DNA from 2 places in the Amycolatopsis sp. NPDC043887 genome. Region 1 is predicted to be linked to the other one. Evidence: riboswitches for the same ligand, from Rfam matches in the RefSeq annotation. Region 1 holds a riboswitch; the other holds the start of a gene.
What was found. A riboswitch is a leader RNA that binds a small molecule or an ion and turns the genes downstream of it on or off. The one in region 1 is predicted to bind glycine.
Positions count from the first base shown of each region.

Region 2: it holds a riboswitch for glycine, as region 1 does, so the genes downstream of both, gcvP (aminomethyl-transferring glycine dehydrogenase) here and gcvP (aminomethyl-transferring glycine dehydrogenase) in region 1, are expected to answer to the same signal.

Region 1 covers NZ_JBWKEB010000002.1:236,014-244,347, forward strand. Annotated here, with positions in the region: gene gcvT (glycine cleavage system aminomethyltransferase GcvT) at 1-1,010, opposite strand, end outside; gene gcvP (aminomethyl-transferring glycine dehydrogenase) at 1,019-3,850, opposite strand; glycine riboswitch at 3,993-4,086, opposite strand; gene AC069H_RS06255 (four-helix bundle copper-binding protein) at 4,265-4,639, opposite strand; gene AC069H_RS06260 (3-oxoacyl-ACP reductase) at 4,884-5,651, opposite strand; gene AC069H_RS06265 (aldehyde dehydrogenase family protein) at 5,697-7,058, opposite strand; gene AC069H_RS06270 (gamma-glutamyl-gamma-aminobutyrate hydrolase family protein) at 7,055-7,768, opposite strand; gene AC069H_RS06275 (glutamine synthetase family protein) at 7,749-8,334, opposite strand, start outside.
Region 2 covers NZ_JBWKEB010000005.1:35,055-43,388, forward strand. Annotated here, with positions in the region: gene AC069H_RS14595 (hypothetical protein) at 1-6, shown strand, start outside; gene clsA (cardiolipin synthase ClsA) at 44-679, shown strand; gene gcvH (glycine cleavage system protein GcvH) at 743-1,126, shown strand; gene garA (glycogen accumulation regulator GarA) at 1,252-1,719, shown strand; gene ftsR (transcriptional regulator FtsR) at 1,716-2,477, shown strand; gene AC069H_RS14620 (bifunctional nuclease family protein) at 2,697-3,170, shown strand; gene AC069H_RS14625 (TetR/AcrR family transcriptional regulator) at 3,513-4,127, opposite strand; gene AC069H_RS14630 (MerR family transcriptional regulator) at 4,425-5,006, shown strand; glycine riboswitch at 5,053-5,154, shown strand; gene gcvP (aminomethyl-transferring glycine dehydrogenase) at 5,325-8,204, shown strand; gene AC069H_RS14640 (nuclear transport factor 2 family protein) at 8,251-8,334, opposite strand, start outside.

The sequences.
Region 1 (8,334 bases):
GGCTCGGAGTGCTCCCGGTCCACGTAGGCCATGGCGATCGGGTAACCCAGCGTCGGCGAGAGGGCACCGCTGGTGACCTCGCCGATCTCGGTGTCACCCGCCAGGACGGTGTAGCCGTGGCGCGGGGCGCGGCGGCCGGAGCCCTTGAGCCCGACGCGGACCCTGGGAACGTCCTTCTTGGACAGTTCTTCGAGGGCGGCCTTGCCCACGAAGTCGCCCGGCTTCTCGAACTTGACCACGCGCCCGAGGCCGGCTTCGAACGGGCTCAGCTGGAGGCTGAGCTCGTTGCCGTACAACGGCATTCCCGCTTCGAGGCGCAGGGTGTCGCGGCAGGCGAGACCGGCCGGGAGCAGGCCGTGCGGCTCGCCCGCGTCGGTCAGGATGCGCCAGACGGCGGGAGCCTCACCGGCCGGGACGTACAGCTCGAAGCCGTCCTCACCGGTGTACCCGGTGCGGGCGAGCAGGACGTCGTGACCCTTCACGACGGCCGGGACGCTCGCGTAGTACTTGAGCGCGCCCAGGTCGGCGTCGGTGACGGCGCCGAGGATCTCGACGGCCTTCGGTCCCTGGACGGCGATCAGCGCGACGTCCTCGGACTTGTTCTCGACGACCGCGTCGAAACCCGAGACCCGCTCGGCCAGCGCCTCCGCGACCACGCCGGCGTTGCCCGCGTTGGCCACGACCAGGAACTTCTCGTCGGCGAGGCGGTAGACGACCAGGTCGTCCAGCACGCCGCCGTTCTCGTCGCAGATCATCGTGTAGCGCGCCCGGCCCGGCTTCACGCCGGACAGGTTGCCGACCAGCGCGTAGTCGAGGGTGTCGGCGGCCTGCGGGCCGGTCACCTCGATCTCGGCCATGTGCGAGAGGTCGAACAGGCCGGCGGCCTCGCGGACCGCCTTGTGCTCCGCCAGTTCGCTGGAATAGCGGATCGGCATCGACCAGCCCGCGAAATCGGTGAACAGCGCACCCAGTCCTTTGTGGACTCCGTGCAGGGACGTCTCTTTCGACATCAAGTGCCTCAGTTCTCGTAGGCGTTGAGCGGCGGGCAGGAGCAGACGAGGTTACGGTCCCCGCGCGCACCGTCGATGCGGCGCACCGGGGGCCAGTACTTGGACTTGCGGTTCACCCCGGCGGGGTACACCGCCAGTTCGCGGTCGTACGGCAGGTCCCAGTCGCCGACGAGGGTCTCGGCGGTGTGCGGGGCGTTGCGCAGCGGGCTGTTGTCCGCGGCCCACTTGCCCTGCGCGACGGCGTCGATCTCCGCGCGGATGGCGATCATCGCCGCGATGAAGCGGTCGATCTCGCCGAGGTCCTCGGACTCGGTCGGCTCGACCATCAGCGTGCCCGCGACCGGGAACGACATGGTCGGAGCGTGGAAGCCGTAGTCGATCAGGCGCTTCGCGACGTCGTCGACGGTGACGCCGGTCTCCTTGGTGAGCCCGCGCAGGTCGAGGATGCACTCGTGCGCGACCAGGCCGTCCTGGCCGGTGTAGAGCACCGGGTAGTGCTGGTTGAGGCGCTTGGCCACGTAGTTCGCCGCGAGGACCGCGACCTGCGTCGCGGCGGTGAGCCCGCCCGCGCCCATCATGCGGACGTACGCCCACGAGATCGGCAGGATCGACGCCGAGCCGTACGGTGCGGCGCTGATCGGGCCGACACCGGTTTCCGGACCGGCCTTCTCCAGCATCGGGTGGTTGGGCAGGTACGGCGCGAGGTGCGCGCGGACCGCGACCGGGCCGACGCCGGGGCCGCCGCCTCCGTGCGGGATGCAGAAGGTCTTGTGCAGGTTCAGGTGCGAGACGTCGCCGCCGAACTCTCCCGGCTTGGCGAGACCCAGCAGGGCGTTGAGATTCGCGCCGTCGACGTAGACCTGGCCGCCCGCGTCGTGGACGATCTTGGCCAGCTCGTCGATGCCGTTCTCGTACACGCCGTGCGTGGACGGGTACGTGACCATGATCGCGGACAGCGTGTCGCGGTTGGCCTCGACCTTGGCCCGCAGGTCTTCGAGGTCGACGTTGCCCTCGTCGGTGCACTTGACCACGACGACGCGCATCCCGGCCATCACCGCGGAGGCGGCGTTCGTGCCGTGCGCGGACGACGGGATCAGGCAGACCTCGCGCTCGGTCTGACCGTTGGCGTGGTGGTACGCGCGGATCGCGAGCAGACCGGCGAGCTCGCCCTGGCTGCCCGCGTTCGGCTGCAGCGAAACCTTGTCGTACCCGGTGACCTCGGCCAGCCAGCCGGACAGCTGCTCGACCAGCACGTGGTAGCCCTCGGCCTGGTCCGCGGGCGCGAAGGGGTGGATCCCCGCGAACTCGCGCCAGCTGATCGGCTCCATCTCGGTGGTGGCGTTGAGCTTCATCGTGCAGGAGCCGAGCGGGATCATGCCGCGGTCGAGCGCGTAGTCCAGATCGGACAGACCGCGCAGGTAGCGCAGCATCGCGGTCTCGGAGCGGTGCGAGTGGAAGACCTCGTGGGTGAGATACTCGCTCTCGCGGCCGAGGCCGGCGGGCAGCGCACGGGCGTCGGCGGCGGGGGTGTCGACGCCGAACGCGTTGAGCACCTTGGCGATGATCGCGGGCGTGGTGACCTCGTCGACCGCGATGCGGACGTGGTCGGCGTCGACCGGGCCGAGGTTGATCCCGTTCTCCCGCGCCACCGCGACGACCGCTTCGGCCTGTCCGGGCATGCGGGCGAGGACGGTATCGAAGAAGCCCTCGTGCACGACCTCGACGCCTGCCGCTCGGAGGGCGTCCGCCAGGCCCGCGGCGAGGCCGTGGACGCGGGTCGCGATGCGCTTGAGGCCGTCGGGACCGTGGTAGACCGCGTACATCGCGGCGAGCACGGCGGGCAGCACCTGCGCGGTGCAGATGTTGGAGGTCGCCTTCTCGCGGCGGATGTGCTGCTCACGCGTCTGCAGGGCGAGGCGGTACGCGGGGTTGCCGTCGGCGTCGACCGAGACCCCGACCAGGCGGCCCGGCAGCGAACGCTCGAGCCCGGCGCGGACGGCCATGTACCCGGCGTGCGGACCGCCGTACCCGAGCGGGACGCCGAAGCGCTGGGTCGAACCGGCGGCGATGTCGGCGCCGAACTCACCCGGCGCGGTGATCAGCGTGAGGGCGAGCAGGTCGGCGGCGACGGCGTACAGCGCGCCGGCGGCCTTCGCGGTCTCGGAGATGGCGGAGTAGAAGCCCGCGCCGCGCAGCACGCCGGAAGCGCCCGGGTACTGGACGACGACGCCGAAGAACTCCTCCGGCAGGCCGGTGAGCAGGTCACGGACCTCGACCTCGACGCCCATGGCCTCGGCGCGGGTGCGGACGACCGCGATCGTCTGCGGCAGGCACTCTGCGTCGAGGACGACCTTGTTCGACTTCGCCTTCGACGCGCGGCGCATCAGCATGACGGCCTCGGCGACGGCGGTGGACTCGTCGAGCAGGGAGGCATTCGCGGTGGCGAGACCGGCCAGCTCCGAGACCATGGTCTGGAAGTTGAGGAGGGCTTCGAGACGGCCCTGCGAGATCTCCGGCTGATACGGCGTGTACGCCGTGTACCAGGCCGGGTTCTCCAGCACGTTGCGGCGGATGACCGCCGGGGTGACCGTGTCGTGGAAGCCGAGACCGATCATCTGCGTCATCGGCTTGTTGAGCGCGGCGAGTGCGCGAAGCTCGGCGATGGCGTCCTCTTCGGACGCGGCGGGGGGAAGTTCGAGGTCGCGGGTGACCCGGATCGCGGACGGCACGGCGGCCTGCACCAGGGCATCGAGACTGCCGTAGCCGACCTCGGCGAGCATCTTGGCCTGCTCGGACTCCGAGGGGCCGATGTGCCGGTCGTCGAAGGACGTACTGGTCAAGGGAGCTCCTTGGGTCAGGCGCCGGATAGACCGGTGCGCTGGGAACTCCCCCTCTGTCATGGCACCTGAGAGTTTCACCACCGTTCAGGGTGGCTTTCACCTTGGGTGAGACGCACTTGCGCGCCTGCTTTCCAGAGTGGCCTCGCGTGAAGCGGTAGTGGGTACCTGAGAGATTCCGGGGAGTTTGCTCCTTCGGTGCCCCACCACGTTCGTGGGGGCTCTCCCGCTCCAGCTCGACGGCCCTGTCTGAAGTTGTGCGCACACCGTACCTGGCGTGTTCAGCGCGCGTCTACTTCCAGCCGAGCACGTCACTTGAGCCGCACTCGCGTGCTTGGAGCCGGAACTCGCGTGCTTGGAGACGTAACTCGTGAGTTCCGCCTCCAAGCACGCGAGTTACGTGCCTGAGCACGCGAGTTACGCGTTCTCCATCATCATCTCGGCGGTGATCGTGCCGCAGAGCTCGGCGCACCGCATCATCATGTCGGCGGCGTCGGCGAGCTCGGCGTCGCCGGTCTTGGCGCACTCCTCGGCGCACATGCGCATCATCTGGGAGGCGAGGCCGCACATCTTCGCGCACATGCGCATCATCTCGAGGTCGGCGACCATGGCGGAGCAGCGCATCATCATGTCGGCGCACATGCGGGACATGTCCGCGCAGGTCACCATCATCATGCCGAGCTTCGCGCCGCCCATCTCCATGCAGCGCGTCATCATCTCCTCGCACCTGACGTGGCACTCGTTGCACAGGTCGATGCAGTCACGCATGGCGGTGCTCATCTGCCGGGTCATTCTGGGGCCTCCCGCGCTTCTCGGATCGCGGAACCGGGTGGTCCCGCGTCTCAGGACTACAGCGCAGGTCAGCGGGTCGCCATCCCGGCCACCGGGACGAGTGACGGCGGCCGGAAGTACAGCCACGGTTCGCGCCGGGCCCAAGTCCGTGAAGGCCTCCTTCCCTACTCTCAAGGTAGGGAAGGAGGCCTTCACGGACATCGCGACCCAACGGCGCGCATTTAGAGGACTAAATGCGTGGCGGTCAGAGGGGCGTGACGTAGGCGCCGGAGATGCCGCCGTCCACCAGGAACTGCGAAGCCGTGATGAACGAGGCGTCGTCGCTCGCCAGGAACGCGACGGCCGCCGCGATCTCCTCCGGCTCCGCGAACCGCCCGACCGGCACGTGCACCAGCCGCCGCGCGGCCCGCTCGGGGTCTTTCGCGAACAGTTCCTTCAGCAGCGGCGTGTTCACCGGTCCCGGGCACAGCGCGTTCACCCGGATGTTCTCCCGCGCGAACTGCACGCCCAGTTCCCGGCTCATCGCCAGCACCCCGCCCTTGGACGCGGTGTAGGAGATCTGCGACGTCGCCGCGCCCATGACCGCGACGAACGACGCCGTGTTGACGATCGAGCCCTTGCCCTGCCGCCGCATATGCGGCAGCACGGCCTTGCAGCACAGGTAGACCGAGGTCAGGTTGACCTTCTGCACCTTCTCCCACGCGTCGATGCCCGTGGTGAGGATCGAGTCGTCCTCGGGCGGGGAGATGCCCGCGTTGTTGAACGCGACGTCGACCGAGCCGAAAGTGTCCACAGTGGTCTGGAACAGGGCCTCGACCTGCTCGGCGTCGGTGACGTCGGCCTGCACGAACAGGCCGCCGACCTCGTCGGCCGCGGCTTTGCCCGTCCCGGCGGAGATGTCGCCGATGACGACCTTCGCGCCCTCGCTCGCCAGCCGCCGCGCCGTGGCGAGGCCGATGCCGCTGCTCCCGCCGGTGATGACCGCGACGCGGCCTTCGAAACGCTGAACCATGCCTATTCCTCCGTGCTGATGGTCTTGATACGAAAAGAGACCGGCTCACTCTGTGTTGATGAAGACGTTCTTGGTCTCGGTGAAGGCATCGACGGCGTCGGGGCCCAGTTCGCGGCCCAGCCCGGACTGCTTGAACCCGCCGAACGGCGTCCAGTACCGGACGGACGAATGCGAGTTGACCGACAGGTTCCCGGCTTCGACGCCGCGCGCGACGCGGAAGGCCCGGCCGACGTCGCGGGTCCAGATCGAGCCGGACAGCCCGTACTCGGTGTGGTTGGCCATGGTCACCGCGTCCGTCTCGTCGGCGAACGGGACCACGGCGACGACCGGGCCGAAGATCTCGTCCGACGCCAGCGGATGCCGCAGGTCCGGCGGGGTGACGACGGTCGGCGCGAACCAGTATCCGGGTCCGACGGGCGCGTTGCCCCGGAAGGCGACCGGCGCCGCGTCGTCCACATAGGACGACACCTTCGCGTGGTGTCCCGCCGAGATCAGCGGGCCCATCTCGGTCACTTCCAGCCGCGGATCCCCCACGACGACGCCGTTCACCGCGGGTTCCAGCAGCTCCATGAACTTCTCGTACACGCTCGACTGCACCAGGATCAGCGACCGCGCGCAACAGTCCTGCCCGGCGTTGTCGAAGACGCCGTACGGCGCGGTGGCCGCGGCCTTCTCCAGGTCTGCGTCGGCGAAGACGATGTTCGCGTTCTTGCCGCCCAGTTCCAGCGTCACCCGCTTCACCCGCGCGGCACAGCCCGCCATGATCTGCTTGCCGACCTCGGTCGAGCCGGTGAACACCACCTTCCGCACCGCCGGGTGGTCCACGAACCGCTGCCCCACCACCGATCCCTTGCCGGGAAGCACCTGGAAGACGTCTTCGGGGATCCCCGACTCACGGGCGAGTTCGCCGAGGCGGATCGCGGTCAGCGGGGTGAGCTCGGCGGGCTTCAGCACGACGGTGTTCCCGGCGGCGAGCGCGGGCGCGAACCCCCAGCCCGCGATGGGCATCGGGAAGTTCCACGGCACGATGACCCCGACGACGCCGAGCGGCTCGTGGAACGTCATGTTCACCCCGCCGGGTACCGGGATCTGCTTGCCGCTCAACCGTTCGGGCGAAGCCGAGTAGTACGTCAGCACATCGCGGACGTTGCCCGCTTCCCAGCGCGCGTTGCCGATCGTGTGGCCCGCGTTGGCGACCTCCAGCGCGGCGAGGTTCTCGATGTCGGCGTCGACGGCGTCGGCGAACCGGCGCAGCAGCCGCGCCCGGTCGCCGGGGGCCACGGCGCGCCAGGTGGGGAACGCCGCGTGCGCGCGGGCGATCGCCGCGCCGGTCTCCTCCGCCGAGGTCAGCTCGACCGACCTCACCACCTCTTCGGTGGCTGGGTTGATCACCTCGAACGTGGTCATGCGTGCTCCTTCGCAGCTTTCACCAGCGCCTCGAAAAGCCTGATGTCGTCGGGGTTCTGTTCGGGATGCCATTGGACGCCGAGGACGAACCCGCCGCCGGGCAGCTCGGCCGCCTCGATGGTCCCGTCGGCGGCCCAGCCGACCGGGACCAGCCCGTCGCCGAGCTTGTCGATCGCCTGATGGTGGTAACACGGCACCCTGGTCTCGGCGCCGAGGATCGAGGCGACGCGGCTGCCCTCGGCGAGGCTCACCGTAGTGGTGCCGAAGGTCCCCGGCGCGGGCTGGTGATCCGCACTGTCCAAAGTGTCCGGTAGATGCTGCGCGAGCGTGCCGCCCAGCGCGACGCTGAGCACCTGCAGCCCGCGGCACACACCCAGCACCGGTTTTCCCGCGTCCAAAGCGGACCGCAGCAGGCCGAACTCGAAGGCGTCCCGGTTCGGCCTCGTGTACGTCGTCGCGTGCTGCTCCTGGCCGTAGCGCGCAGGGTCGACGTCGGCGCCGCCGGCCAGCACGAGTCCGTCCACGGCGGAGATCAGCCGATCGTGTGCCCCGCTCACCGGCGGCAGCAGGACCGGGACGCCGCCCGCCGCGACGATCCCGTCGACGTAGACCCGGTGCAGCAGGGCGGCTTCGGTCTCCCAGACGAGGAACTTCGCGGGCTCCAGATAGGAAGTGAGCCCGATCAGGGGCTCAGAGACGTTCGAAGCCACGGATCCGCTCCCAGTCGGTGACGGCGGCGTCGTACGCGGTCAGTTCGACCTTCGCCGCGTTCAGGTAGTGGTCGACGACCTCGTCCCCGAACGCGGTCCTGGCAAGCTCGCTCTCGTCCAACAGCGCCGCGGCTTCCCGCAGGGTCGTCGGCACGGTCGGCTTGCCGGAACCGTAGGCGTTGCCGTGGAACTCCGGCTCCAGCTCCAGTCCGTTCTCGATGCCGTGCAAACCTGCCGCGATCAACGCGGCCACCGCGAGGTACGGGTTGACGTCGCCGCCCGGGACTCGGTTCTCGGTGCGCAGCGAGTCGCCGTGCCCGACGACGCGGAGCGCGCACGTGCGGTTGTCGGTGCCCCACGCGACGGCCGTCGGCGCGAAACTGCCGGGGACGAACCGCTTGTAGGAGTTGATGTTCGGGGCGAAGAAGCAGGTCAGCTCACGCAGCCCGGCGAGCTGGCCGGCGAGGAAGTGCTCCATCAGCGGCGAGAACCCGCCGGGACCGTCACCCGCCAGGACGGGCTCGCCCTCGGCGGAGCGCAGGCTGATGTGGATGTGGCACGAGTTG
Region 2 (8,334 bases), on a different contig from region 1:
AGCTGACGGGGGAGGACCTGCCGCCGCTGGATAGGCTGAGCGGGTGAGTACGCCCCCCGAACCGAGCGTGACCAGCGAAGAGCCTTCCCTGCTGCGGCAGGCCCTGAACGTTCCCAACATGCTTTCGATCCTCCGGCTCGCCGGGGTGCCGGTCTTCCTGTGGCTGCTCCTCGGCCCGAAGGAGGACGGCTGGGCGCTCGCGCTGCTCGTGTTCAGCGCGCTCACCGACTGGCTCGACGGCAAACTCGCCCGCTGGCTCAACCAGATGTCGCGGCTCGGCCAGCTGCTCGACCCCGCCGCCGACCGGCTCTACATCCTCGCGACCCTCATCGCCTTCCTGATCCGCGACATCATCCCGTGGTGGCTGGTGGTTCCGCTGGTCGTCCGCGAGGCGGTACTGGGCGTCTGCGTGTTGCTGCTCCGGCACCGCGGCTTCGCCCCGCCGGAGGTCACCTACATCGGCAAGGGCGCCACTTTCGTGCTGATGTACGCCTTCCCGTTCCTGCTGCTCACCCAGGGCGGTTCCGACATCGCCGCGATCGCCAGGCCGATCGGCTACGCCTTCACGGCGTGGGGTGCGGTCCTGTACGTCTATTCGGGCGTGCTGTACGTCGTCCAGACCGCACGGGCGCTACGACCGGCCGGACCCGTCGAGTTGCGGGAGGCGCCGGGCGCGTGACCCGGCGGGATGCGAAACTGCGCGCGTCGGTTTCGAGCGAGGGCGTCAGAAAGGGGAGCGGCGTTGTCCACTCCAGAAGAACTGCGGTACACCGAGGAACACGAGTGGGTCTCCGTGCGCGACGGAGGGCTCGTGCGCGTGGGCATCACGGAGTACGCCCAGGACCAGCTCGGTGACGTGGTGTTCGTCGAACTGCCCGAGGTCGGCAAGCAGGTCGGTTCGGGCGACGCGTTCGGCGAGGTCGAGTCGACCAAGAGCGTTTCGGAGCTGTTCGCCCCGCTCGACGGCGAGGTGGTCGCGGTCAACGACGCGGTGACCGAGTCGCCCGAGCTGATCAACAGCGACCCCTACGGCGAGGGCTGGCTGATCGAGCTCCGGCTCGACGACGCGAGCTCGGTGGAATCCCTGCTGGAGGCCGAGGCGTACCAGGCCCTGATCAAGGAATAGCCGCAGGCCGCGGCCCTTCGGGAAGAGTAGGGGGAGCCGCGGGCCGGAGATTCGATCAGGCACGGTACGTTTGACCTCCACACGTTCTTGAGTAGTGGCAACACACATGCGTTAGGAGAGCTCAGGTGAGCACGAACGACGGGCCCGGCGTTCCCCCGGAGCAGTCTCCGGAGCGGACTTCTGTCTTCCGGGCCGACTTCCTGGCCGACGTCGAAGGCACTGAGGCTCCTCCGGCTGCCGAGGCCCCCGTCCAGGGTGTGGACGCGCTGCCCGCGGGTTCCGCGCTGCTGGTCGTCAAGCGGGGTCCGAACGCGGGCTCGCGCTTCCTGCTGGACCGCGACACCACCAGCGCGGGACGGCACCCGGACAGCGACATCTTCCTCGACGACGTGACGGTCTCCCGGCGGCACGCCGAGTTCCGCCGTGAGGGTGGCGAGTTCGTCGTCATCGACGTCGGCAGCCTCAACGGCACCTACGTCAACCGCGAGCCGGTCGACCAGGCCGTCCTCGCCGGTGGCGACGAGGTGCAGATCGGCAAGTTCCGCCTGGTCTTCCTGACCGGCCCGGGTCACGGGGGCCAGGGGGCACGGTGACGGCGGCCGGGCGGCCTGATCGGGACGCGTCGCAGCGCGATGGGTTGAGCATCGGAGCCGTGCTGGCACAGCTGCGCGGCGACTTTCCCGATGTCACCATCTCCAAGATCCGGTTCCTCGAGGCGGAGGGTCTGGTCCAGCCGGGCCGGACCCCGTCGGGGTACCGGCAGTTCGCTCCGGCGGACGTGGAGCGGTTGCGGTTCGTCCTTTCCGCCCAGCGGGATCACTACCTCCCGCTGAAGGTCATCAAGGAACAGTTGGACGCGGCGGATCAGGGCGCCGCGCCCTCGGCGGCGATGCCGCGGCCGCCGCGGAAACTCGTGTCACTCGACGCCCCCGGGGAGAACGGCGGACTGCCGTCCCCGGGGGACTTCGAGACCGACCGCGAGATCAGGCTGACCGAGGAAGATCTGCTCCGCCAGGCCGGCATCGACGCCGCCACCCTGGCTGAGCTGCGGCAATACGGTCTCGTCCGCCCCGGGGCGGCGGGGTTCTTCGACCCGGACGCGGTGCTCGTGGCGAAGACCGTGAAGGCGATGACCGAATTCGGTATAGAGCCGAGACATCTGCGTGCCTTCCGGGCCGCGGCCGACCGCGAGGTCGGCCTGCTGGAGCAGATCGTGACCCCGGTGTATCGGCATCGTGACGAGGACGCCCAGGCGAGGGGTGACGAGGTCGTCCGGGAGCTGGCCGCCTTGACCGTGGCGTTGCACACGCTCTTGGTGAAGGCCGGAATACGGGCTGTCACGGGCGGTTGAACGGCTTCGGGGGCCGGGAGCGGTTGTGCGGTCACTTGTCAATGCCTGAATGTTCGGCACCCTATGCCGTACCGTGAGAGTCGGGTTTGCCACGGGCGAACCGAGAATGTCGGAGACAGCGAGCACAGCGCTCGGAAGACGGGTAGCGTCGGGACTACCGTCGCTTGGTCGTCGAGACAAGCGTTGCAGCCCGTGCGCACGAGAGGGAGGCGAAGCCCGATGAGCGAGATGCGCGTCGTCGGCGTGCGGGTGGAGCTACCCGCGAATCAGCCGATCTTGTTGCTGCGGGAAACCGAAGGCGAGCGTTACCTGCCGATCTGGATCGGCTCGGTCGAGGCCACCGCCATCGCCTTGGAGCAGCAGGGAGTCCGCCCGGCCCGTCCGCTCACCCATGACCTGCTGAAGGAGGTCATCGGAGCGTTGGGCCGTGAGCTGGAACAGGTCGTCATCACCGATCTGAAGGAAGGCACGTTCTTCGCGGAACTGGTCTTCGACGGGGACATCCGGGTTTCGGCGCGGCCGAGCGATTCGGTGGCGCTGGCGCTGCGGGTGGGAGTGCCCATCCACGCCGTGGACGCGGTGCTGGAGGAAGCGGGTCTCATCATCCCCGACGAGCAGGAGGACGAGGTCGAGAAGTTCCGCGAGTTCCTCGACTCGGTCTCGCCGGAGGACTTCCGCGGCGCCGACACCTGATCACATCCTGGGATTCCGCGCGAAGGGGCGGTGCCGGTGGCGCCGCCCTTCTTCGTGCGTGCGTTTAGTCCTCTGAATGCGTGGCGCGGCGGCCGGCCGCGCCTCAAGTACGTGAAGGACCCCTTTCCTCGGCTGAGCCGAAGAAAGGGGTCCTTCACGCGCGGTTGCTGTGACTGTTGGTGCACCTGGGGCCAACGTCCGGTCACGGCGACCGTGAGGGCCTCCTTCACTACCTTCAGGGTAGGCAAGGAGGCCTTCACGGACTTCTCCGATCGGGGCGAGCCGACCTCAGGCGGACCGAAAGGTGCCCTTCGCCTCGCACTCGCGACTCACGCGACCCAGTCAGGCGGCGGTCGCCTTGACGAACAGGTCCGCCAGTTCCCGCCCGTACCGCTCCAGGTCCAGTTTCGGATCCGCCGCGAACTTCGCCGCGACACCGTCGATGGCCTGCGCGATCGACAGCGCCATCACGTCCGGCGCGAACTCGCCGAAAGCGCCTTCCTGCTGCCCCTGCCGGAGCTGACGTTCGAGCCTGCCGGTCCGGAACTCCTCGACCAGCGGTGCCGACATGAACCAGCCCTCGGCGTCCGAGCCGCTCGAGCCCATCTCGACCATGACCCGCACCAGTTCCGGGTACGAGCCCAGGAACGCGATCTCCGACTCGATGTAGCCGCGCAGCAGCCCGGCCCGGTCGGTCGTGCCCTGGATCCGCTCCTCGAGGAACTTGTCCTTCATCCCGGTCGCGGTGGTGACCACGGCCTGCATCAGGCCTGCCTTGTTGGTGAAGTGGTACGAGATGATCCGGGTGCTGGACAGCCCGGCCCGCTCCTTGATCTTCGCGAACGACGTCTTGTGGTAGCCGAGGTCGGAGATCGTCGCGATCGTGGCTCCGATGATCTGGGCCCGCCTGGCCGCCTCGGCGACCGACAGCCCCAGCTCCGCCTGGACCTCTTGCATGGCGCTCTGAGTGGAGGGAGTTACTTGCATGAGTAAAAAATAACACGGCTGAGTAAAAGTGGCAACCATGCGGCCGAATGGGGGACTGTGCTCGACAAGCCTCAAGAAGAGCTTGAGGTGGCCCGCGCGTCGCGTTGACCGCTTTGCCGGACGCGCTTACCGTCAATGAAGGTGAATCGCCAAGGTGTGATTCGGATGTCTGGGGCATTCGTCTTGACGAGGAACTCCGGTGCGGACTCACGTGGGTCCGCGCGGCTTTGTTCGCCGGCCGCCAGGTCGGGCGAGGGGAGGCATGGCGTGGTCGAGGCTGGTAGCCCTCAAGAGCCGCTCGTTCCGGTCGCTGACGGCGAGCAGGGCGAGCTGTTCCCCGACTCTTCCCTCCCGGACGAACTCGTCGGCTACCGAGGCCCCGCCGCCTGTCAGATCGCCGGGATCACCTACCGGCAGCTCGACTACTGGGCCCGCACGAAGCTGGTCGCGCCGAGCATCCGCACGGCGCACGGCTCCGGTTCGCAGCGGCTCTACTCGTTCAAGGACATCCTCGTCCTGAAGGTCGTCAAGCGGCTGCTGGACACCGGTGTCTCCCTGCAGAACATCCGCGTCGCCGTCGACCACCTGCGTCTGCGCGGCGTCCGTGACCTCGCCAAGGTCACCCTGTTCTCCGACGGCACCACCGTCTACGAGTGCACCTCGCCCGAAGAGATCGTCGATTTACTCCAGGGTGGGCAAGGTGTCTTCGGGATCGCGGTCAGCGGCGCGATGCAGGAGATCAGCGGCACCATCCACGAGTTCCCGGCCGAGCGGGCCGACGGCGGCGTGATCGAAACGGTCACGCCGGACGAGCTCACACAGCGCCGTAACGCACGTCGCACCGGCTGATCATGAAGCCGTGCGGGCGGCAGGGTAGGCTCACTTCCGCGGTCGACGAATCCGCGCGGGAGAGACCGAGCCGATAACCGTTGAGCTCGGCGCCGAAGGAGCAAGTCCTCCCCGGAACCTCTCAGGCACCCTGGACCGCGCGGAAGAGACGCCTCTGGAAAGTGGTTCGCCAGGTCACAGCCTGGCGGCCCCGCCGACGGTGCAAGCCCGGCTCAACACTCGGGCGAAACTCTCAGGCGCCCCCTCGGGGGTACGGACAGAGTGGGGAGGGCCAGGACAATCGTCCCGGCCCCACCCCCGCGTCTTGGGAGGTCCCCGATGGAGCCCGTATCACTGGCCGCTCTCGAATCCGGGACCCCCTTCGCGGACCGGCACATCGGTCCCGGCGCCGAGGAGCTCGCGCGCATCCTCGACGTCGTCGGCGTCGCTTCCCTGGACGAGCTCGCCGAGCGGGCCGTCCCCGCGTCGCTGCGGGAGTCCGCGACACCGCCGGATCTGCCGCCGCCCGCCACCGAGACCGGCGCGCTCGCCGAACTCCGCGCGCTGGCCGCGCGCGACCGGCCGATGGTCCAGATGATCGGCCTCGGCTACCACGGCACCGTGACCCCGCCGGTGATCCGCCGGAACGTGCTGGAGAGCCCGGCCTGGTACACCGCTTACACGCCGTATCAGCCGGAGATCTCGCAGGGCCGCCTCGAAGCGCTGCTGAACTTCCAGACCATGGTCGCCGATCTGACCGGCCTGCCGATAGCCAACGCCTCCATGCTGGACGAGGCGACCGCCGCGGCGGAAGCGATGACGCTGGTCCGCCGGGCGGGCAAGGCGAAGTCGAACCGGTTCGTGGTCGACGAGGACACCCTTCCGCAGACGATCGAGGTCCTGCGCACCCGAGCCGAACCGCTCGGCATCGAGCTGGTGACCGCGGATCTGTCCCAGGGCATCACCGGACTGGGCCTGGGCGGCGACTTCTTCGGGGTGCTGCTGTCGTATCCGGGCGCGTCGGGAGTCGTCCGCGAATGGGACCACACGATCACCGAGGCCAAGGCACTGGGCGCGGCGGTGGTGATGGCCGCGGATCCGCTGGCGCTGACCCTGTTGCGGTCGCCCGGTGAGCTCGGCGCCGATGTCGCGATCGGATCCACGCAGCGGTTCGGGGTCCCGATGGGCTTCGGCGGGCCGCACGCCGCGTACCTCGCGGTTCGGCAGGGTCTCGAACGGCAGCTGCCCGGCCGTCTGGTCGGGGTGTCGAAGGACGCCGACGGCGCTCCGGCGTACCGGCTCGCGCTCCAGACCCGTGAGCAGCACATCCGCCGCGAGAAGGCGACGAGCAACATCTGCACCGCCCAGGTGCTGCTGGCGGTGATCGCGTCGATGTACGCGGTGTACCACGGTCCCGAAGGCCTGCGCGCCATCGCGAACCGCGCGCACCGGATGGCCACCGTGCTCGCGGCAGGACTCGCCGAGAGCGGTGTCGACGTCGTGCACTGCGAGTTCTTCGACACCGTGATGGTCGCCGTCCCCGGCCGCGCGACCGGGGTCGTCGGCACCGCCCGGGAACTCGGGGTCAACCTGCGGCTCGTCGACGCGGACCACGTCGCCGTCGCCTGCGACGAGACGACGTCCCGTGAGCACCTTTCCCTGGTGTGGAAGGCGTTCGGGGTCGCGGTGTCCGATGTGGACTCGCTCGACGCGGACACCGCGGACGGTTTCCCGCCGGATCTGCGCCGCACCAGCGACTACCTGACGCATTCGGTCTTCCACGCACACCGCTCGGAGACGGCACTGCTCCGGTACCTGAGGTCGTTGTCCGACAAGGACGTCGCGCTCGACCGGAGCATGATCCCGCTCGGCTCCTGCACGATGAAACTCAACGCCACGGCCGAAATGGAGCCGATCACCTGGCCGGAGTTCGCCGGCCTGCACCCGTTCGCGCCCGCCGAGGACGCGGCAGGGCTGCTCACCGTCGTGAAGGATCTGGAGCGGTGGCTCGCCGGCATCACCGGCTACGACGCGGTCTCACTGCAACCGAACGCCGGCAGCCAAGGCGAGTTCGCCGGATTGCTGGCGATTCGCGCCTATCACCGCGAGCGCGGGAACGAGGCGCGTGACGTCTGCCTGATCCCGTCCAGCGCGCACGGGACGAACGCCGCCAGCGCGGTCATGGCGGGGATGCGCGTGGCCGTGGTGAAATGCGACGACGAGGGCAACATCGACCTCGGCCACCTCAGGTCCACTGTGGACGAGCACGCGGACGACCTCGCCGCGATCATGATCACCTATCCCTCGACGCACGGCGTCTACGAGGACACCGTCCGCGAGGTCTGCGCGCTGGTGCACGACGCGGGCGGTCAGGTGTACGTCGACGGGGCGAACCTGAACGCGCTGATCGGAGTCGCGCAGTACGGGAAGTTCGGCGCCGACGTCTCCCATCTGAACCTGCACAAGACCTTCTGCATCCCGCACGGTGGCGGCGGGCCGGGCATCGGCCCGATCGGTGTCCGCGCGCATCTGGCGCCGTATCTGCCGAACCACCCGCTGCAACCGGACGCCGGCCCGGCCACCGGCGTAGGCCCGATCAGCGCCGCGCCGTGGGGGAGCGCGTCGATCCTGCCGATCTCCTGGGCCTACGTCCGGATGATGGGCGCCGACGGCCTGCGGAGGGCGACGCTGACCGCGGTCGCGAACGCCAACTACGTCGCGAAACGTCTCGCCGCGCATTATCCAGTGCTGTACTCCGGGCACGAGGGACTCGTGGCGCACGAGTGCATCCTCGACCTCCGCGCGATCACCAAACGCACCGGCGTCACGGTCGACGACGTCGCCAAACGGCTGGCCGACTATGGCCTCCACGCGCCGACGATGTCCTTCCCGGTCGCGGGGACACTCATGGTCGAGCCCACCGAGAGCGAGGACCTCGGCGAACTCGACCGGTTCTGCGACGCGATGATCGCGATCCGCGCCGAGATCGAGAAGGTCGCCGCAGGGGAGTGGCCGGTGACCGAAAGCCCGCTGCGCAACGCCCCGCACACCGCGCGCTGCCTCGCTGGGGAGTGGGATCGCCCGTACAGCAGGGAGATCGCGGTCTTCCCGGCCGGGTTCACCGCGTCGAAGATCTGGCCCCCGGTGCGGCGGATCGACGGGGCCGCGGGGGACCGCAACCTCGTCTGCTCCTGCCCGCCACCGGAGGCCTTCGCCTGAACCCGCTCCCGATCGCGGTCGCGGGTTCACTGGCATACGCTGCAGCTCAGCCGGGCATCTTGTCGAGAAATCCCAGCACCTGCTTGATCCGCCCGTCCTCGACGGTGATGACGTCGAAACCGATCGCCAG